DNA from 3 places in the Micromonospora sp. HM134 genome. Region 2 is predicted to be linked to each of the others. Evidence: riboswitches for the same ligand, from Rfam matches in the RefSeq annotation. Region 2 holds a riboswitch; each other region holds the start of a gene.

Region 1 (7,196 bases), 2.3 Mb from region 2:
GACGGGTGACTCTGAGCAGCTGCTGACCTTCTTGATCACTGAGCCGCCGCACGCGTACAAGATCTGCCACAGCCTGATCGCCACGACGCCGCCCCGACCGACACCACGGGCGGCGTGTCAACCAACATCGTGAACGTTCATGGTCACGGCACAACCCGCACCCGGCCAGGGGTTCCCGGTCAGGTCCGCTTACGGCTCGCGATCTGGTCAGAGAGTTGCCGCACACGGGCGGGGTCCGCGTCCCGGGCTAGGGCGACGTAGTGGTCCATGACGGCCGGCCGGTAGCGCACGGGCAACGTCTGCCCCGGGGCGAGTCGGGTGAGCTCGGTGATCGTGAGACCTTCGTCGGCGATACCGCGGAACGAGATGCCCTCGGCGGTCTCCACGTCGAACATCAGGACCACGCGAGGGTTGCTGTTCACCTCCCGCCAGCCGACGAGGACACCGAGCGCAAGCACCCCAGTACGTAGGTCCGCATTGCGCTTGCGTGCGTCACTGCTCAGGAGCGGGTTCGGGGCGACGCCCGGGAAGTCGGGCCCGACGCCCAGTGACTCCCGGCTCAGGTCAGGCCTGAGCTGCGCCACCATAGCGTCGAGCTTCTTCTTCCGACCGAACATCCTGACCCCTCCCTCACCGGTGCCGGGATCTCGGCCTGACGCCTCGCCACCATCGCGATCATACGTCGCCAGTCATTCCCTTCCGACCCAGGCGTCCCAGCGCTTTCAGGAGCATCCCCTCGAACAACGACCACTGGGCATCCGAAAGCAACATGCCTAAGCATCAAACGTTGCGCGCATTGACATGACCCCGAACGAGATCCGCCAGATCGTAGGCGATGCGCGGCTACTCGCAGTGTGTGCAGGTCGGCTTCCGTGACGACGTGGCGGAGCCGAGGCTGGTCCGCCAGCAGCGCCTGCGCATCCGTGCGGTCTTCGAGTTGTGTGTTGGCAGGTGCCGTCGCGCGGAGGGCCAGCGAGCAGCTGCCGGTCGGCCCGCCGCGGTTGCGCAACCCGGTGCGGAGAGGCGTGCCGGGCCCCGGGTCCGACCGACACCGGGGCGGGGGGTGTGCCGGCGGGTGCGGTCCTCAGCGGGCCGTTGTTCGGCACCGCGCACGCCGCCCGTAGACCACGTCACCGCTGGGCTGGCCGGATAGTTCCGTGTTGATCCCGACAGCGCGGGCGGCGGCCACGCTCGCCGCGATGGCTTCGGCCGGCAGTTGCCGCCGGTCGCCGCGGGTGCCGCAGACGGCGTGGTGATGGGCGTCGTCGGCGAGGCCGAAGGTCGTCGTCCTGCCGACCGGCACGGTGTGGGCGATGCCCAGCTCGACCAGTTGCTGCAGCACCGGATGCACGGTTGACAGTTCCACGGCCACACCACGGGCGAGCAGGGCTTGATACAGCTCGTTCACGGTGAGGTGCCCGCGGCCACCTACGGCGTGGGCGAGTTGGTCGAGCGCTCCGCGCCGGGCTGCGGTGTTGCGCAGGCCAGCGCGGCGTAATCGCTGCATCGCGGGGTTCACCCGCTCGGTCTCCGATGTGGTCAACCGCCGCTCCTCGCCGCACGATCACCAGTTCTATTGCAAGATAGTGGCAAGAGCGTAAGATTGGCAGCAAGTCCGAGGAGTTCTGATGGCGGTCTACACCCTGCCCGATCTGCCCTACGACTACGGCGCGCTGGAGCCGGCCATGTCGGGGCAGATCCTGGAGCTGCATCACGACAAGCACCACGCCGCGTACGTCAAGGGCGCCAACGACGGCCTGGAGCAGCTCGCCGAGGCCCGAGCGAAGGGAGACTTCTCGACCCTGGTCGGCCTGGAGAAGACGTACGCGTTCAACCTGTCCGGGCACGTACTGCACTCGATCTTCTGGAACAACCTCTCCCCGGACGGCGGTGACCGTCCCGACGGCGAGCTGGCCGCCGCGATCGAGGAGCACTTCGGCACGTTCGACGCGTTCGCCGGGCAGCTGTCCGCCGCCACCAAGGGCGTGCAGGGCTCCGGATGGGGCGTGCTTGCCTGGGAACCACTCGGACAGCGGCTGATCGTGGAGCAGGTCTACGACCACCACGGCAACGTCGGCCAGGGCTCCGTTCCACTGCTGGTCTTCGACGCCTGGGAGCACGCCTACTACCTGCAGTACCGCAACGTCCGGCCGGACTACGTCGACCGGCTGTGGAACCTGGTCAACTGGCCGGACGTGATCGCCCGCTTCGACGCCGCCCGCGCCACCACGCCAAAGATCTGATCGGCGTGACCAGCCCCACCCCGGCAGCGGCCGAACTGGTCCAACGCGCCGCCGGGGTCATCGCGGCCAAGCACCGCGGTGACCTCGGCGGCGCCGAGGAGCTGCTCGCCGCGTTCGGTTCCGAGCAGGCCAAGAGCCTCGGCTTCTACCTGCTGGCCGATCTGAGCCTCGGGCTGCTCCGCGCGCAGAGCGGCCAGTCCATGGACGATCTCGTGCGGGAACTGTCCCTGCTCGTCGCCGTCACCGCCACTCCGCCCGACAGCTGACGGCGGTGGTCATCCGGTCGGTGCCGCCGGCACCACCAGACGTGCCGACGGCACCGACCGGTGGGAATCCGGGACTGCCCCGCAGCGGTGAGTGGGAACGACCGCCGTCACCAGCACTGGGCCGCACGGCCTGGGAAGCGACGGCCAGTAGGAGATCCGGCATCCGGATCACGCCCACGAGTCCGAAGACCTGCCCGCGCTGCGCATCCACGAGGTGGGTGCGCTGCCGTCGACCTCGCGGGCGGGTCGGGCGGGTGATGCGCTGCGGCGTGTCCTCGACGTGCGTGCCGGCTGGTCGGTCGGTGTGCTTCCCGAGGACGGATGAACCATGCACGAGAGCACCACACTCACCGGCCGGCCCCCGTCGGCGTCACGGCTGACCCTGTCGCAGATCATGGACCAGCACCACACCAACCTGATGGGCACCGTCCACGGCGGTCGGATCCTCAACCTCATCGACTCCGTCGCCGGAGTGGTCGCCGCCCGACACTCCGACGGCCCGGCGGTCACCGCCGCCATCGACGAGACCGCCTTCCTACGGGCCGTACGGGTCGGCGACGTCGTGCACGTCGATGCCCGGATCACCTGGGCCGGCCGCAGCTCGATGGAGGTCGCCGTCAAGGTCAGCGCGGACCGTTGGGACCGGGCGGTACCGCCGGTGGACGTGGCCACCGCCCACCTGGTGATGGTCGCCGTCGACGACGACGGTCAGCCGCGAGCCGTGCCGCCGCTGCTGCCGGAGACCGATGGTGACCGGCGTCGTTACCGGGAGGCGCAGATCCGGCGGGAGCACCGGCTCGCTCTTCGGCGGGCGTTGCTCGACGGTGCTGAGGAGGGCTGAGTGGTGCTCGGGCTGTCCGTGGCCACCCTGGCCGGCTACCTTGCCGCCATCGCCGTCCTCATGGTCACTCCTGGGCCGGACATGATGTTCGTCCTGGCCAATGCGACCCGCTACGGCGCCCGGGCCGGCGCGGTCGCCGCGCTCGGGGTCGCGGCCGGGCGAGGCGGTACATGTGGCGACGGTGGTCTGTGGTCTCGCCGCAGTGGTCTCCGCGTCGCCGGTGTTGTTCGCCGCGATCCGCTGGGCCGGGGCGGCGTATCTGATCGTCCTCGGGGTTCGGGCCCTCCGCGACGGCAGGGCGACGGCTTCCACCACGGCGCAGCGGAACAGCCGCAGTGGCGGGGCGTTCCTCCGCGGGTTGGTGACCAATCTCCTCAACCCCAAGATGATCCTGTTCAGTGTGGCTTTCCTGCCGCAGTTCGTCAGCCCGGCGACTGGCGACGTGACGGCGCAGCTGGTGCTCCTCGGTGCGATCTTCGTCGTGGTGCAGCTCACCGTCGATGTCACTCTCGGAGCCGGGGCGGGCAGGTTCGCCGGCCGGGTGACCGACGGTCGGTGGTCTCGGCGGATCAGCCGGGTCTGCGCGGTGGCCTTCATCGCCCTGGGTGTCCGCCTGGCCACCAGCGGATGACCGCGCTGTCCCACGGCTGGTCCCGGATCGGCGGCCCGCCGTGGTCCGGTCGTCGGCGCTGTGCGGAGTCCCCGTGCCCGACGACCGGCACGGGGACCCCGCAGTCAGGCCGCAGCCGACGGTGGTTGACCGGCGGTGTTCGCCACCACTACACCTCCGCCGCCGTCATCGCCGATGGCACGGCCCCGCCTGCCGGGGATCCGGTGGCCGACTACGTCCCCACCGGCCGGCCGGGCCACCGTCTCCCCCACGTCTGGCTCGACCCGGAACAGACCCGGTCCACCCTCGACCTGGTCGCAGGCGACGGTTTCATCCTGCTCGCCGGCCCGACGCGGCCTGGGCCTCGACTGCGGCCGAGCAGCAGAAGGTCGGGTTTCCACTGACCGTCCACCACCTCGACCGAGTGATGTCGCCATCTGCGCGAACGGTCTTCCTCGACCAGTGCGGCCTGCACGACACCGGTGGCCTTCTGGTGCGACCGGACGGCCACATCGCCTGGCACACCCCCACACGCCACCCGACGGCCTCCCCACCATGATGAACATCGTGCGATAGCCGCCGCTGAAGGCCAGCGAAGGCACGCCCAGCAGGAGGAGATGAACGATGCGACAGCATGTACCGGGCCGGATCGCCCTGGCGTTGCTCGCGGGAGCGGCGGTCGCGATCGCGCCGGTCGGCCCGGCGCAGGCGCACGTCTCGGTAAGCCCCGCCCAGGCCGCGCCAGGTGGATTCACCACCCTGACGTTCCGGGTGCCCAACGAGCGCGCCGAAGCGCCGACGACAAGCGTACGCATCGTGATGCCCGAGACCACACCGATCACCTCGGCGGCGGTCCACAAGCTGGCCGGGTGGCGGGCGACCGTCGAGGACGGCCCACTCGCCGCGCCGGTCAAGGTCGGCTCGGCAACGGTGACCGAGGCGATCACCTCGGTGACCTGGACGGCGGCAACCGCCGAGGACGCCATCGACGGCAACCAGTTCCAGGAGTTCAGCGTCTCCGTGGGCCCGTTGCCCACGACCGGCGACCGGATCGTGTTCAAGGCTCTCCAGACGTACGCCGACGGCGTCATCTCCCGCTGGATCGAGGAACCCCCGGCCGGCGGCCCCGAGCCGGAGAACCCCGCCATCGTCCTACGCCTGACCGAGGCTGCGGCCAGCGGCGTCGACGAACACGGGATGCCGATCACCGCACCCCCGCCGACGGCCGCCGCCGACCGGCCGGCCGGGGTCGCGCTGGCTGTCGCCGTGGCCGGTGTCGTCCTCGGTGCCGCGGCGCTCCTGTTGGGACTACTCAATCGGACACTCGGGAAGCCACGTCGGTAGCCCGACCACCCACACAATCAGAGGTAGTCGGACAGCACCACCACCGGGTTCCCACCCCGTCAGGAATAGTCGCCCGCTGACAAACACTGATCGGTCACGGCAGGAACGCATAGACCCTCCCTAGCCTGAACAACGACGTCCGACGAGTGGAGGCTCACATGGCAGCCGACGGCCTGGTACACGTGCTCACCCTGTGCGGCAACTGCAACTGCGGATGCCCGGAGCTGTACATCGACCCCGCAGCGCCGGCCGAGCAGCGAGTCGTCATTACCGATGATTTCGGCAACGCGATCCGACTCAGCGGCGGCCAGCTCAGCGACATCGTCGGCCTCGCCCGCTCGGGCGCGCTGGACGACGTGGCCTCCGCCTAGATTGACGTCCGACATCCCCGGCACCCGATGCTGGGTGATGAGCCACCGCCCCTCGGACGCCATCGACGACCGGTCGCCAGGTCCCCGCCGGACTATGCTCGATCCGATCTCCGGCAACCCATGGCTCACCGGGTGGTGGCCGCAGCGGGCTGTGCACCAGATCGACGTTCCGGGCTTCCGAATGGTGCTGCTCGGTCCCTGCCCCCTGTCACCCCGACTCCTCACCGAGCAGGTCAGCCGGGCTGTGCGGCGTCATGCGTTCGGCGCGCTCGCCCGACTGCCCGGCAGCTACCTCACCTTCGTCCGCGCGCCGTACGGCACGTACGTTGCCGGCGATGTGGCGGGAGTCTGCCGGCTCTGGCTCGGTGATGGGGTCGCCGGCACTCGACCCGGGCCCACCGCGGTACTCCTGCCCGAGGCTACCGGGGCGCTTCTGTACGACGACGGAGCGGTTCGCCACGAGCGGTACTGGACGCCACCCGCCGCCGAGACAGCGGCCACCATCACGGGACCGCTCGTCGCGCACCGGCTGCGGATGGCCGTGCGCTGCCGACTCGACCTGCTCGGGTCAAGCCAGCAGCACTCGGGCCGCATCGCCCGCCGGCTCGCCGAGGGCGAATCGGTCGGCTTGAGCACCTCGATGCTGCTCTCTCCCACCGGGCTGGAAGAGATCCTCGGACCCGGGCCGGCGCCGCACCGTATGGTCGGGCGGAACGGCAAGGCAGACCGTCTCCGGCTCGTACGTGCCCAGTCATCTCCCTTTTCCGGGTCGGCTGACTTGTGCGTGCACCGCCCCCTTCTCGACGCCCATGTGATGGAGGCTGCCCTCGCCACCCGAGAACGCGACGTCCGGCGCGGCGCACTGCGCCGCGAGACGATGCTGGTTCTCGATCAGATGTCGAGTGAATGACCACGTTCTGCTGAACCGCGTCGACATTTCCCGCGTACCATGGTGCGGAGCCGGGACACGCCACCGCAGGACCATCCGCGGTGTGCCACCCAGGGTCGACACCAGGGCAGGGTGCCGCCCCCGTTCTCCGCCGCACATCGTGCGGATCCGGCTGACTCGAAAGAGGTCATCGTGCAATCCACGTACCAGGTTCGGGGTATGACCTGCGGGCACTGCGCCCAGTCCGTCACCTCCGAACTCACCGCATTGTCGGGCGTTCAGACCGTCGAGGTCGATGTCGAGGCGGGCCGTGTCACCATTCGCAGCGCCGAGGCGTTGCCGCTGGCCGAGGTTCAGCGGGCGGTAGACGAGGCCGGCTTCGAACTGGCCGGCAGCCCCGCGTGACCACCACCGTTGACCAGCTGCTCACATCGCTGACGATCGGGGGCATGACCTGCGCGGCCTGCGCCAACCGCATCGAGCGCAAACTCAACCGGATCGACGGCGTACGGGCCACGGTCAACTTCGCCACCGCCACCGCCACGGTGGAGCACACCCCGGCGGTAGCGGTGCCGGAGTTGGTAGCGACCGTAACCGCGATGGGCTACACCGCCCGGCCGCCCGCGCCGACG
Region 2 (7,196 bases):
TGGACCGTCGAGCGGTTGGCCGACCGGACCCAGGCCGGATCGCTGCTGCCCCGCCTGGCCTCCACGGACATGGCCGCCGTCGCCTTCACCGAACCGCAGGCGGGCAGCGACCTGTCGGCCATGACCACCACCGTCACCGTCACCGGCGACACCCTGCGGCTGCACGGCCACAAGGTGTGGGTGACCGCCGCCGACCACGCCGACCTGCTCCTGACCTTCGCCCGACTCGGCGACCAGGCAGCCGTGGTCGTGGTGCCCCGGGCCACCCCCGGGGTCCGGGTGCGCCGGCGGGCGGAGCCGCTGGGATGCCGGGCGGCAGGACACGCCGACGTGTGGTTCGACGCGGTACGGCTGCCGACCAGCAGCCTGCTCGGCGCCGGCGGACAGTCGATGTCCCTGCTGGTGACCACGGCGCTGAGCTACGGCCGGATATCGGTCGCCTGGGGGTGCGTGGGGATCCTGCGCGCCTGTCTGTCGGCGGCGACCGGGCACGCCGGTACCCGCCACCAGTTCGGCCGCCCACTGGCCCGACATCAGCTCGTCGCCCGCCACCTGGCCGACCTGTGGTCCGCCGAGCAGGTCGCCACCCGCCTGTGCGAGCACGCCAGCCGCTGCTGGGACACCGGCTCGCCCGACGTGGTCACCGCCACCGTCCTGGCCAAGTACGTCAGCTCCCGCAACGCCACCCGGGCGGCCGCCGACGCGGTCCAGGTCCTCGCGTCGGCCGGTGCCGTCGACGGACACCCGGTCGCCCGCGCGTACCGCGACGCCAAGCTCATGGAAATCATCGAGGGCAGCACCGAGATGTGTCAGCTGATGCTGGCCGACCACGCGGTCAACCGCCGATGATCCCGCCGCCATCCCGGACACCCACCCCGTCGTTCCCCACCGCCGACGAACGCCAGCCCGAAGGAGTCGACGTGACCCACGAGGTCCCGACGGTCCCACCCACGACCGTGAAGTGCCTGGTCTGGGACCTCGACGACACCCTCTGGCAGGGTGTCCTGCTGGAGGATGAACAGGTCGTGCTCCCCGACCCGATCCGCGCCGTGATCACCGGGCTGGACGCCCGGGGCATCCTCCAGTCGGTGTGCAGCCGCAACGACCACGAACCGGCCTGGGCCCGGCTCCGTGCGCTCGGCGTCGCCGAGTACTTCGTGGCACCGCAGATCGGATGGGGACGCAAGTCCGACGCCGTCCGGCGCATCGCCGACCACCTGGGCTTCGCGCTCGGCACCATCGCCTTCATCGACGACCAGCCGGCCGAACGCGCCGAGGTCGCCTTCCACCTCCCGCAGGTACGCTGCTACGACGCCGGTACGGCCACCACTTTGCTGGACCGCCCCGAGTTCACTCCGACGTCGGTGACCGTGGACGCCCGCCGTCGCCGGCAGATGTACCAGGCCGGCCAGCGGCGGGCCGACGAGCAGGCCCGGTTCACCGGCCCGGCACAGGACTTCCTCCGCTCGCTGGAACTGGTGATGCGCATCCGGCGGGCCGACGCCGCGACCCTGTCCCGGGTCGAGGAACTGACCCTACGGACCAGCCAGATGAACGCGACAGGCGTGCACTACCCCGACCGGACGCTGCGGACCCTGATGGCCGACCCCCGCTACGAGGTCCTGGTCACGACGCTGACCGACCGGTTCGGGCCGCACGGCGCGGTCGGCGTGCTGGTTCTGGAGAAGCACCCCGGGGTGTGGCACCTGCGGCTGCTCGCCACCTCCTGCCGGGTGGTGTCCTTCGGCACCGGCACGGTCCTGCTGACCTGGCTGGTGGACCAGGCCGCCCGCGCCGGGGTGCACCTGATCGCCGACTTCCGACCCAACGACCGCAACCGGATGATGGAGGTCGCCTACCGGTTCGCCGGCTTCGACGAGGAGCCCTGCGCGTGCCGCGACCGCATCGCCGTCGACGCCGACCGCGCCGTCCAGCGACTGCACCTGGTGGCGCGCCGGCAACCCGCGCCGTCGGCGTTCCACCTGACCGCCCCCGACCTGGCCGGCCCGGCATCCGTCAGCGCGGTTTGACCGCCCACACCCGGCCTCCACCGACCCGACAGCGGTGGGGGAGTCAGGGTGATGCCGTCGGCCATCGAAGCAGACACGCGCCCCCGTTGGGCGTCCCGGACCACGGCGGTGATCCGGACCCCGACGGTGTCCGCGTCACCGGCGGCCGGGTCGACCTGCGGCGCAGCAGGCTCAGGCGCGGCCGATGGACGGTCGAGCCGTTGGGCGGGCTGATCAACCGTTCCGGCGTTCGAGCTCGTCCCAGCGGGCGAGCAGTGCCCTGCGGTAGGCCCGGGCCCGGGCGAGCAGCACGCTCGCCACGACGGTCAGGGCCACGCCGAGACCGCCGACAGCGAGAATGCCCACGGGCCCGGCACGCATGACGGCGACACTCACCATGCCGACCGTCATCAGGACGCTGAAGGTGACCGCGAGCCAGGCGGCGATCACCCGGTCGACAGCGAACAGCGGGCGGCGGGCCAACGCCCAGCCCGCGAACCCGGCCCACGCCATCCCGACACCGATCATCGCGACGAACGCGATCCTGGTCCGTAGCGGCAACTCGCCGGGTTCGGTGGCCAGCAGCAGGCCGATGGTCACGGCTGCGGCCAGGCCACCGAACCCGGCCACGAGGAGGCCGACGCGTCGCGGCAGCGACAGCCCCCGCATGACGTCGTCAGGGCCGTACGAGGGTCCCTCGGTCATCCCGAATATCCCTTCTCAATCATGTGGTCACGCAGCATCCGGCGTGCGCGGAACAACCGGGACTTCACCGTCCCCACCGGGACTGCCAGCACCTGCGAACACTCCTCCAACGCCAGGTCGTAGAGATAGAACAAGATCAGCACCTCACGTTCGCAGACGGGCAAGCCGGCCAGGCCGTCAATGACCTGCGCCTGGTCCAACACCGCGGCGACGTCGTCGTGCCCCACCTGCTCACCGTCGGGCGGATCGGCTCGGCGGTACGTGTCCCGCAGGTGATCCATCACCGAACGCCGAGCGATCGTGAACAGCCACGGCGCGAACCGATCCGGCTCCTTGAGGGCCGGCAGAGCCTTCAGCACACCAGCCCACACCTCCTGGCTCACATCGTCGGCCAGGCCGGCCCGGTCGAGCATGCGCCGCACATAACGCCATACCGGCTCGTGCCAGTACCCGACCAGCTCGGCCAGCGACCGTCGGTCTCCCAGCTGCGCCCGCACAACGAGTAGTGCGTCGCGTCTGACCCGATCCACATCGTCTCCGCCCGTATCGCCCACCACACCCTTACAGTCGCCCGGCAGGCCGCCGAGGTTCACGGCATCCGCTCGTCGCCCAGGTGCAGCGCGGGCCGTGTCGCACGGCTGCGCCGCCGCGTGCTCACCGATCGGTTCTCGATGCGGTCGACGCCTGCCCCCACATCGCGACCGACTTTGTTGCAAGCACTCGATCTTCTGGAACAACCTCTCCCCGCACGGCGGCGACCGCCCCGACGGGGAGTTGGCGGCGGCGATCGAGGAGCACTTCGGCTCGTTCGAGGGCTTCGCGGGGCAACTGTCGGCGGCGACCAAGAGCGTGCAGGGCTCCGGCTGGGGCGTCCTCGCGTGGGAGCCGCTCGGTCAGCGCCTGATCGTCGAGCAGGTGTACGACCACCACGGCAACGTCGGGCAGGGCTCGACGCCGCTGCTGGTCTTCGACGCCTGGGAGCACGCCTACTACCTGCAGTACCGCAACGTCCGCCCGGACTACGTCGACCGGCTGTGGGGCCTGGTCGACTGGGCCGACGTGACCGCCCGCTTCGACGCCGCCCGCGCCACGGGTCCCACGCTCTGAACCCGGTGAGCGCACCCACCCCCGCCGCAGCGGAGCTGGTCCAACGCGCCGCCGGGGTCATCGCCGCCACCCACCGCGGCGACCACGCCGGCGCGGAGGAACTCCTCGCCGCGTTCTCCGGCGAGCAGGCCAGAACCCTCGGTTTCTACCTGCTCGCCGACCTCGCGCTCGGCCTGGTCCGGGCCGGCAGCGGGCAGTCCATGGACGAACTGGTACGGGAGCTGTCCTTACTCGTGGCGAACACCGCCGGTCAACCACCGCCGGCTGCGGCCTGACAGCGGCTGTTCCGCTCCGCCGTGGTGGAAGCCGTCGCCCTGCCGTCGCGGAGGGCCCGAACCCCGAGGACGATCAGATACGCCGCCCCGGCCCAGCGGATCGCGGCGAACAACACCGGCGACGCGGAGACCACTGCGGCGAGACCACAGACCACCGTCGCCACATGTACCGCCTCGCCCGGCCGCGACCCCGAGCGCGGCGACCGCGCCGGCCCGGGCGCCGTAGCGGGTCGCGTTGGCCAGGACGAACATCATGTCCGGCCCAGGAGTGACCATGAGGACGGCGATGGCGGCAAGGTAGCCGGCCAGGGTGGCCACGGACAGCCCGAGCACCACTCAGCCCTCCTCAGCACCGTCGAGCAACGCCCGCCGAAGAGCGAGCCGGTGCTCCCGCCGGATCTGCGCCTCCCGGTAACGACGCCGGTCACCATCGGTCTCCGGCAGCAGCGGCGGCACGGCTCGCGGCTGACCGTCGTCGTCGACGGCGACCATCACCAGGTGGGCGGTGGCCACGTCCACCGGCGGTACCGCCCGGTCCCAACGGTCCGCGCTGACCTTGACGGCGACCTCCATCGAGCTGCGGCCGGCCCAGGTGATCCGGGCATCGACGTGCACGACGTCGCCGACCCGTACGGCCCGTAGGAAGGCGGTCTCGTCGATGGCGGCGGTGACCGCCGGGCCGTCGGAGTGTCGGGCGGCGACCACTCCGGCGACGGAGTCGATGAGGTTGAGGATCCGACCGCCGTGGACGGTGCCCATCAGGTTGGTGTGGTGCTGGTCCATGATCTGCGACAGGGTCAGCCGTGACGCCGACGGGGGCCGGCCGGTGAGTGTGGTGCTCTCGTGCATGGTTCATCCGTCCTCGGGAAGCACACCGACCGACCAGCCGGCACGCACGTCGAGGACACACCGCAGCGCATCACCCGCCCGACCCGCCCGCGAGGTCGACGGCAGCGCACCCACCTCGTGGATGCGCAGCGCGGGCAGGTCTTCGGACTCGTGGGCGTGACCCGGACACCCCGGATCTCCTACTGGCCGTCGCTTCCCAGGCCGTGCGGCCCAGTGCTGATGACGGCGGTCGTTCCCACTCACCGCTGCGGGGCAGTCCCGGATTCCCACCGGGTTCCCTCTTACGACGCCCAGGCGTGACGAACGTCCGGGCGAACCAGCGCCAGCAACAGCCTATCCGCGACCGGTCAGTCCACCAGCCGCTCCGGGGCCTGATGTGACCCACCTCCCTGACCGCCCGCCTCGGCGGTGGCGGACGGACCCGGGTCCGGTCGCACCGCACCCCGCCGGCTGCGGCGCGGGTGCGGCCAAAGGTGACGGGTGCGCCGAACGCGGCCCGCCGGGCGGCCCGCCGCAGTCCGGCCAGCACCGCCGGGCCGGCCAGCACGACCGCCACCGCCGTCGTGATCGCCCGCCCGGTGTCCCAGCCGAACGTCGAGGTGACGGCCGTGGACGGCGACCTTCTGAGGGCGGGTCGACCATCGGCGACAGCACGACATCCGGTGCTGCGTGCGACCGCACCGCCCCTGCCGAGTTCTTGCGACTCAGCAAAAGGAGACTCCGGTGCAAGCGTCACCAGCGCAAGGGCCCCATCGGTCATCCTCCGGTGCCGCGACTGCGGGCATCATCGAGGAACCAGCCGAGCGGACCGGCCAGTTAGACGCCCTGAACAAACTGCTCAGCGACATCCGGCAGATCCTCGACGCCACGCAGAGCTGCTGCGCGGCCCGGCGTGACGCCGACAGACGGATCAGGGAGCTGACAGACACCCAACGGACCTGACAACCGTCGACCGTTTCCGGACCGACACCGCGCCACGCACTCCGATGATCTCCCGAGCCGCTCGATCTTGCCGGCGGACCGGAGAGGCCGGTCTACTCGACGCGCTGTTCCGGGCGGATCCCGCAGGTCCGCCCGGAACAGTCCGATCAGCTCGCGCGGACCTCGGCGGCGGCGGCGACGAGGTGTCGGAGGGTCGCCTCGACCTCGGGATAGGTGCGGGTCTTCAGGCCGCAGTCCGGGTTGACCCACAGCCGTCGGGCGGGCACGGCCGTGACGGCCCGGCGGAGCGCGTCGACCACCTCGTGGTGGGGTGGGATGCGGGGCGAGTGGATGTCCCACACCCCGGGGCCGACGCCCCGGCGGTAACCGATCGCGGCCAGGTCGTCGAGAACCTCCATTTTCGACCGGGACGCCTCGATGCTGGTGACGTCGGCGTCGAGCGCGTCGATGGCGGTGATCACCTCACCGAACTCGCTGTAGCACAGGTGGGTGTGGATCTGAGTGTCGTCGGCGACGCCGCCGGTGGCCAGCCGGAACGCGCCGACCGCCCAGTCCAGATAGGCCTTCTGGTCGGCCCGACGCAGCGGCAGGGTCTCGCGGAGGGCGGGTTCGTCGACCTGGATGATCCGGATGCCGGCGGCCTCCAGATCGTGGCATTCGTCGCGCAGCGCGAGTGCCACCTGGTCGGCGGTGTCGGCCAGGGGCTGGTCGGTGCGGACGAACGACCAGGCCAGGATGGTGACCGGGCCGGTGAGCATGCCCTTGACCGGACGGTCGGTCAGCGACTGGGCGTAGGTGGACCACGCGACGGTCATCGGTGCCCGGCGGGCCACGTCACCGTGGATGATCGGCGGTCGGACGCAACGGGACCCGTAGGACTGCACCCATCCGTGGGTGGTGGCGGCGAAACCGTCGAGTTGTTCGCCGAAGTACTGGACCATGTCGTTGCGTTCCGGCTCGCCGTGCACCAGCACGTCCAGGCCCAGCCGTTCCTGCAACCGGATGACCTGCTCCACCTCGGCGCGTATCCGCTGCGTGTAGCCGGCGTCGTCGAGAGTGCCGGCGCGGTGCGCGGCGCGGGCCCGGCGCAGCTCGGCGGTCTGCGGGAACGAACCGATCGTGGTGGTCGGCAGGTCCGGTAGCGTCAGCCGTTCCTGCTGGCGGGCGGCCCGCCCGGCGTAGTCGCCACGGTGCCGGTCGGCAGGGCGCAACGCCGCCAACCGGCCGCGCACGTCGTCGTGCCGCCACGCCGGCGGGGCGGGCGGCAACGGGGCCGGCAGGCTGGTGGTGCCGTCGCGTAGCGCCCGCC
Region 3 (7,196 bases), 160 kb from region 2:
ATGAACGGTCCGACGGTGTTGACCACCACGGCCGGCCGTTCCCGGCGGATCGCGGCCACGGTCTCGCGGACCGAACCGGCCACCATCGTCGGCAGCCCGCCGGTGGCGGCCTTGAGCCGTTCGGCGTCCCGGCCGACCAGCACCGGCTCGATGTTCCGTCGGCGCAGTTCGGCCGCGATAGCGCGCCCGCTGCGGCCGGTGCCGCCGAGGATCCACACGTCGGTCATGGCACAGCTCCGCCCTGGTGCGGCATCCGCCCCAGTGACGACACGCCGTGTCATCACCATACCGGCGACGACACGCGATGTCATCACGGCTACACTCGGATCATGGCCAGGTGGCGACCGGATGCCCGCGAGCGGCTGCGGCAGGCGGCGCTCGAACTCTTCGCCGAGCAGGGCTTCGCCGCGACCACGGTGCCGGCGATCACCGCGCGGGCCGGCCTGACGACGCGCACGTTCTTCCGGCACTTCGCCGACAAGCGCGAGGTGCTCTTCGCGGACGAGGCCGAGATCGGTGCCTACGCCAGGCAGATCATGGCCACGGCGCCCGCCGACGAACCGCTGGCGTTCATCGTCGCGGGCCTGCGCACGCTCGCCGAGACGTATTTCGAAGGTCGCAAGGACGACCTGCGGCAACGGCGCGCCATCGTGGCGTCCGACCCGGGGCTGCGCGAACGCGACCAGCACAAGCGCGCGATGCTGGCCCAGGTGATGCGGGACGGCTTCCGCGCCGGCGGCCTCGACCCGCTGCGGGCCGACCTGCTCGCCGAGACGGCGGGAACCCTGATGTACGTGTCCGTCGCCGCATGGCTCGACACCGACGACGGTCGCCGGCTCGCCGACATCATCGACACCGCACTAGCGACCTTGCGGACCGAGCTGGAAGGGCTGCCCACCTCGAACGGTCAGGTCGCCCCGGAAGGGTGAGTCCGGCACGAGCGGGTCCGACCCTGTCCGGATGCCGCCCGTCGGGTCCGGGCGTCGCCGCGACCGTACGTCAGGCCGCAGCGACGCCCACGTCCACGGCTATCCCTTGACGGTGACCTGGCGCTCCGCACAGGCAGCGATCAACCTGGGGACTGCGGCGGCGAGGTTGACCTGCCGCAACTTCACCGTCTCCGGCGCATCGCGCGGATCCTGCGCCCGTTGCGCCCGCTGCACCGTGCCCACCGCGAAGACCCCCGCGGACCGCAGATCCTCGTGCGCGGAACGCTGGAACAACTCCCCCACCCGCCGCACCTCGTCATCAGGGGCGACCTCGCCCTGCGCGGCCCGCACCACGAACCCGGCCGACCGACAGGCCGTCACCCCCGGATCCTCATCCTCCCGGTCAGCGAGCTGCCGGTACGCCACCGCACCACCGCCACCCAGGGCGAGCACCACGAGGGCCACCACCGACGGGATGACCCACCGACGTCGTCGCCGCGGCACCTCGACGGCGGGCCCGGCCCCGGAGTGGCCGTCAGTCACCCGAACGTCCTTTCTCGACTGTCCCAGCACAGGGGCGGAAAACTACCACCTCGACTCGCCCACTCCCCGACCGAGCCGAGTCGGCGCGGTAGCCGGCGGTGACCGACGTCCGGTCGGATTGCGGCCGTCGACCGCCCACGGGACCGTCTGCGGATTAACCACCTGCGCAGTCGTCGGTGCCGGTGGTCGAGGGGGTTCAGGCGGTCCACGGGGTGGTAGGGGCTGGCGTGATGCCGTAGTCGGCGAGCCAGCCGAGCAGGTCCTCGCGGTGGGCATGGACGAGTGAGCCACCGGTGAACCGGGGGTCGTCGGTGACCTCGGCGAGGACCTGCGGGGGTGGGAGGAACGAGCGTGCCGCCGCGTCGGAGGTGAACTCGGCCTCCGCCAGGATCAGACCATGCAGGGGCGGATCGAAGATGTCGATGCCCAGCGGCGGGACGCTCAGACGGGTCTTGGACAGCGTCGCGGCGGGCAGGCGGGCGAGCAGTTCGTACTCGGCCGGGGACAGGTAGACGTTCGTGATGAGTCCCTGGATGTGGCCCGGCCGCGCGGCGGGCACCTTCTGGGTGAGCTTGCACTCGCGGGATCCGTCGGCGGGGCTTTCGGCACGCCTGAGGCGCAGCCGGGTGCCTGTCAGGTACCGGTCGGTGATGCGACGGCTGGCGGTGACCGATGCCGGCAGCGGCGGTCCGGCCAGCAGGAACCGCCGCTCCCGCTCGATGCGCGCGTACTTCCCCTCGCGGACCGGCTCGGCTGTCATCGGACCTCATTCCGCCACCACAGCCTGTCCGGCGCACGCGCGGGTGGCGCGTACGCCGGACTCCGTAGGGCTCTACTGCCAGGGGCCGCTGCGGCAGATGAACTGGGTGGTGTCGCTGTACTGGGTGGTGCTGCCGTCGAAGTAGCTGTAGCTGGCCCGCACGGGACGGCCGAGGTTGCTGGCCGGGCAGCTGGCGAAGAGGGTCGACCCGGCGGTGAAGGTGCCGACGCTGCCGGAGTACCAGGTGATGGTCCAGGTCGTCGTTTCGGTGCTGCTGCCGTCGCAGTAGAACTGCGAGCCGCCGGACTCGCAGAAGGGCGCCGGGGCGGCGGCGAGGGCCGGGGTGGCACCGGCGGCGACGAGGCTCAGTGCGGCCAGGGCGGACGCGGCCAGGACCTTGACGGTGGTACGCATAGAACTCCTCCCAACGTAACCAGGCAATGACTCATTGCAACCGCAAACCTAGCAACTGCATAGACGTATCTGGATTAGCTGTTCGGTTGGTCGGTCGCCCGCTGCGGCCAGCGGTCGTGGTGCACCGCCTCGGCGAGGGGCCTGTGCCGCCGCCACCCGTGCCGTTCCAGGTCGGGCACGGCCGCCAGGTGGGTGACCGGCCCGACGCAGAGCCAGGCCACCGGCCGGATGCCGGCCGGCACGCCCAGCAGTTCGGCGAGGAACGACTCCCGGTAGAAGGACACCCACCCGACGCCCAGCCCCTCGGCGGTGGCGGCGAGCCAGAGGTTCTGGATGGCCAGGCAGACGGAGTAGAGGCCCGCGTCGGCGATGGCGTGCCGCCCGAGCACCGCCGGGCCCCCGCGCCGCGGGTCGTACGTGACGACGACCGACAGCGTCGACTCCAGCACCCCGTCGATCTTGATGCGCGCGAACCGGTCGGCCGCGGCACCGTCCAGGGTGGCGGCGAACGTCGCCCGCTCGGCCTGCACGTGCCGGTGGAACCGGCGGCGGACGGCAGGGTCCCGGACCAGGACGAAATCCCACGGCTGCGAGTAGCCGACGCTGGGCGCGGCGTGCGCGGCGTCGAGAATCCGGTGCAGGGTGCCGGCCGGCACCGGCTCCCCGGTGAACTCGGCCCGGACGTCCCGGCGGCGGTGGATGGCGTCGTAGAGTTCCACAGGCAGGCTCCCGCTGCGCTCGGCCCACCCCGGACGGGTGGGCGGTCGACGCGAGGCCGGTCTTCGGACTCCCGGATCAACGCCGACCCGTCCGCCTTCCCAGCCGTACGGCCAGTGGCTGCGCTCCTCGCGCCTGGACGGTCGCTCCCCGGTCACCGCGGCGGGCCCGTGCCGGATTCACACCGGCTTCCCGATTCTCCCCGCACCACGCGGGGCACCTCGCACGTTCGTGCCGCCGCCGATGCTACCGGTGGATCACGTACCTCGTGCCCGAGGTGGTCGCCGGATACGGCCCGGCAGCCGGGTGACGGTGGGCCGCTGACGCCGGCCTCGGCGTTCACCGGCTGGCGGTCGTCCGGCGACGGTTCCCGGTCGGGTAGTGCCTGCGCAGGTCGGAGGTCGTCATCCGGTCGAGCGTCCGGTCGGGGAGGATACGGGAGGCCCGGATGAGGAAGGCAGCCGTCGCGCCGATGGTGTAGCGGGTGCGGGGCCTGCGGTCGGTCACCGCCGCGGCGATCCGTTTCGCGGCGACGGTGGAGGTCACCCCGGCCCTGGTGAACGCCGCCACGTGGGAGGGTATCGCCTGCATCAGGGCGCCGTAGCGTTCGTTCTGCTCGGGGGTCATCGTGTCGTCGAGGCGACCGAGGGCGGCGAGGCCGACGCGGGACATCTCGGTCTGGACGCCGCCCGGCTCGACCACCACCACCTGCACGCCGTGGGGGGCCAGTTCGTTGCGCAACGCGTCGCTCATCGCCTCCATCGCGAACTTGCTGGCGGCGTACGGCCCGTAGCCGGCCATGGAGATCCTGCCGTTGAGGGAGCTGATGTTGACGACGCGTCCCCTGCCGCGCAGCAGGGCGGGAAGCAGGGCCTGGGTGACGGCGACGTGGCCGAAGAGGTTCACCTCGAAGATGCGCCGCCATTCGTGCAGCGGCATCACCTCGACCGGGCCGGCGCCGGGGACGCCGGCGTTGTTGACCAGCGCCCGCAGCGGCAGCGGGTCCCGCCCGACCCGGGCGGCGAGCGCGGCGACGTGGTCGGGGTCGGTGATGTCGAGGATCACCGGCTCGATGCGGTCGGCCCGCAGGGCCGTGGCGTCGCTGTCGCGTCGTACGCCGGCGAGGACGTGGAAGCCGCGGCGGGCCAGTTCCCGCGCGGTGGCCGCACCCATGCCGGTCGAGGCGCCGGTCACGACCACGAGTTCCCGAGTTTCAGTTGACGTTGTCATCTCTCTAGTCTGCGCCATTGAGATGACAACGTCAACCGAAGGAAGTGACCTGGTCGTCACCAGCGGACTAGCATCGTCCGCGTGACCAGCCGCGCCGAATCAGCCGCCGCCACCCGCCGCGCGCTGCTCGAATCGGCCGCTGAGCTGCTCGATTCCGGTGGCCTCGACGCGGTGACGCTGCGCGCGGTGGGAGCACGCGCGGGAGTGACCCGCGGAGCGCCCTACCGGCACTTCCCCGACAAGGAGAGCCTGCTGATCGCCGTCGGGACCCGGGCGTGGGACACGCTCGGCGACCGCATGCAGGCCCTCCGCGCCGACCCGGGCCTGTCCGCCGCCGAGAAGATCCGCGGCGGTCTCCTCGCGCTCATCGACGTCGGCCGCGTTCAGCCACACCTCTACCAGCTCATGTTCAGCAACCCGCCCGGCGATCCCACCGCACTCGCCCGGGCCGCCCAGCGGAGCCAGACCGAGTTCCTGGCCGTCGTCGCCGAACTGGTGGGCGAGCAGGACGCCCGCCGGTACGCGGCCCTGCTCATCAGCAGCGCGAACGGGATCGCCGGTCTGGAGGCCAGTGGCCAGCTGGCCGACCCGAAGTGGGGAGGCGTCTGCGCCGAAGACCTCACCGACACCCTCGTCGACATGGTCGCCGCCACGAGCCGGCACACCTGACCGGCGGGCGGCGGACTCGACGGCCCGGGACGCCGGCTGCACGATCGCGTCGGCGTGGCCGGGAAGCGTCGGCAGGGCGGGCCAGACGAGCAGGTGAGTGGTCAGTGCCGGGCCAGCCGGCACCAGCAGCGCCGGCCCGGCCAGGGGCAGCCGGCGTCGGCGCCGCGGGTGGAGGGCAACCGGTCAGGGCTGGAGGTTCTCCAGGTCGGCGAGCAGCTTCGGGTGGGTCGGCGTCCAGCCGAGGGTCGCCCGGGTGTGTGCGCTCGACGACGGCTGGTCGGCGGCGAAGATCTCGCCGAGTGGGCCGAACGTCTCCTCGGGCACCTGCCGTACCGGCAGGCCGAGTCGCCGCCCGATGACCTCGGCGATGTCCCGCACCGCGTCGCCCTCGTCGTCCACCGCGTGCCAGGCGGTGCCTGCCGGTGCGTTCTCCAGGGCGAGCCGGAACAGCACGGCAGCGTCGACCGCGTGCACGGCCGGCCAGCGCTGGGTGCCGTCGCCCGGGTAGCCGGAGACGCCGGACTGCCGGGCAATCTGGGTGAGCAGCCCGGCGAAGCCGCCCTCGCCGTGGTTGTGCACCGTGCGGGGCAGCCGGACCGACGAGCTGCGGACACCCCGAGCAGCCAACGCCAAGATCGAATTTACGGTACGCCCGCGGCCCCCGACCGGGCCCTCGAGCGGCAGCGGGTCGCCCTCGGTCGAGAGCCGGCCGGCCACCCAGGGCGTGCCGGAAACCGTCACGAGCGGACGGTCACTGCCGATCAGCTCCTCGCCCAGAGCGATGAGCGCCGCGGTTTCCTCGGCGACCGCCGCGGCCACCGACTCGGGGCTGCTGAAGTCATTGCCGAAGGCGAGGTGGATCACGCCGTCGGAGCGGGCCGCGCCGGCTCGCACGACGTCGAGGTCGGCCAGGCCGCCCCGGATCGTCTCGGCGCCGGCCGCCTCAGCGGCCTTGGTTGAGGTGTCGGAGCGGGTGAGCGCGAGCACCCGGTGCCCGTGTTCGAGCAGCTCGGCGACGACCGCCGAGCCGATCAGCCCGGTGCCGCCGGCTATGAAGACCTGCATGGACGCTCCCGAAAGTGATGGGACTCTTGTCCCATCACCGTAGCACGTGATGGGACAAGAGTCCCATCACTTATGATGGACGACATGGCACGTTGGGAACCGGGAGCACGCGAGCGGCTGATCGTCGCCGCCGTCGACCTGTTCGCCGAGCAGGGCTACGACGCCACCACGGTCGCGCAGATCGCCGAGCGGGCCGGCGTCACCAAGAGCACGTTCTTCCGGCACTTCCCCGACAAGCGCGAGCTGCTGGCGGCCGGGCAGGAGACGCTCAGCCGGCTGCTCGCCGAGGGCATCACCGAGGCGCCGGCCGGGGCCACCCCGCTCGAGGCGGTCGCGGCCGGCCTGCAGCGGGCGTCCGACGCGATGGGCCCGCTCAACCGCGAGATCGGACCCCGACTCAAGGCAGCCGTCGCGGCGAGCACCGAGCTACAGGAGCGCGACGCCCTCAAGAGCGTGAGCATGGCCGCCGCGATGACCGCCGCCCTGACCGCCCGCGGTGTCCCCGACGCGGCCGCCGCGCTGGCCGGGGAGCTGGGCTTGCTCGCGTTCAAGCGGGGCTACGCCGAGTGGGCCGACACCGACGCCGACCACGGGCTGGCCCGCTACACGCTGGCCGCCCTGAGCGAGCTGCGAGCGGCGACCGCGACACTCGGCTGAGCCGGCGCGCGGATCTCGGGCCGGTCGCCGGCTCTGCGCGTCAGGCCCTGCGGCGAGAACGCGGACTGGATCCGGCCACCCAGCCCGGGTGGATGACCCGCTCCGGATGCCCGGCTTCGCCGGCACGCCGTAACCCGACGACCCGCCCAACCTGCGGTTGCGCCGCCGCCGGGCGCAACCCTTTCCTACCGACCAGGTAGGGTTCCAGGTCC

What was found. A riboswitch is a leader RNA that binds a small molecule or an ion and turns the genes downstream of it on or off. The one in region 2 is predicted to bind cobalamin.
Region 1: it holds a riboswitch for cobalamin, as region 2 does, so the genes downstream of both, FJK98_RS22070 (acyl-CoA thioesterase) here and FJK98_RS12395 (acyl-CoA thioesterase) in region 2, are expected to answer to the same signal.
Region 3: it holds a riboswitch for cobalamin, as region 2 does, so the genes downstream of both, bluB (5,6-dimethylbenzimidazole synthase) here and FJK98_RS12395 (acyl-CoA thioesterase) in region 2, are expected to answer to the same signal.

What each region holds. Positions count from the first base shown of each region.
Region 1 is NZ_CP041061.1:5,132,374-5,139,569, forward strand. Features, by position in the region: gene FJK98_RS22050 (hypothetical protein) at 180-617, opposite strand; gene FJK98_RS22055 (Fur family transcriptional regulator) at 1,085-1,543, opposite strand; gene FJK98_RS22060 (superoxide dismutase) at 1,629-2,243, shown strand; gene FJK98_RS22065 (hypothetical protein) at 2,249-2,509, shown strand; cobalamin riboswitch at 2,566-2,698, shown strand; gene FJK98_RS22070 (acyl-CoA thioesterase) at 2,838-3,350, shown strand; gene FJK98_RS22075 (LysE family translocator) at 3,523-3,981, shown strand; gene FJK98_RS22080 (YcnI family protein) at 4,585-5,304, shown strand; gene FJK98_RS22085 (hypothetical protein) at 5,463-5,675, shown strand; gene FJK98_RS22090 (hypothetical protein) at 5,770-6,585, shown strand; gene FJK98_RS22095 (heavy-metal-associated domain-containing protein) at 6,754-6,969, shown strand; gene FJK98_RS22100 (cation-translocating P-type ATPase) at 7,014-7,196, shown strand, end outside.
Region 2 is NZ_CP041061.1:2,801,291-2,808,486, forward strand. Features, by position in the region: gene FJK98_RS12360 (acyl-CoA dehydrogenase family protein) at 1-849, shown strand, start outside; gene FJK98_RS12365 (HAD family hydrolase) at 921-2,030, shown strand; gene FJK98_RS12370 (hypothetical protein) at 2,244-2,714, opposite strand; gene FJK98_RS12375 (RNA polymerase sigma factor) at 2,711-3,307, opposite strand; gene FJK98_RS12380 (Fe-Mn family superoxide dismutase) at 3,489-3,821, shown strand; gene FJK98_RS12385 (superoxide dismutase) at 3,827-4,096, shown strand; gene FJK98_RS33975 (LysE family transporter) at 4,072-4,260, opposite strand; gene FJK98_RS12395 (acyl-CoA thioesterase) at 4,433-4,945, opposite strand; cobalamin riboswitch at 5,061-5,281, opposite strand; partial or broken gene FJK98_RS34810 (ECF transporter S component) at 5,415-5,555, opposite strand; gene metE (5-methyltetrahydropteroyltriglutamate--homocysteine S-methyltransferase) at 6,034-7,196, opposite strand, start outside.
Region 3 is NZ_CP041061.1:2,958,274-2,965,469, reverse strand. Features, by position in the region: gene FJK98_RS13050 (hypothetical protein) at 1-227, opposite strand, end outside; gene FJK98_RS13045 (TetR/AcrR family transcriptional regulator) at 330-929, shown strand; gene FJK98_RS13040 (hypothetical protein) at 1,029-1,472, opposite strand; gene FJK98_RS13035 (hypothetical protein) at 1,669-2,232, opposite strand; gene FJK98_RS13030 (hypothetical protein) at 2,305-2,646, opposite strand; gene bluB (5,6-dimethylbenzimidazole synthase) at 2,721-3,365, opposite strand; cobalamin riboswitch at 3,402-3,602, opposite strand; gene FJK98_RS13020 (SDR family oxidoreductase) at 3,703-4,593, opposite strand; gene FJK98_RS13015 (TetR/AcrR family transcriptional regulator) at 4,675-5,262, shown strand; gene FJK98_RS13010 (SDR family oxidoreductase) at 5,446-6,327, opposite strand; gene FJK98_RS13005 (TetR/AcrR family transcriptional regulator) at 6,412-6,984, shown strand.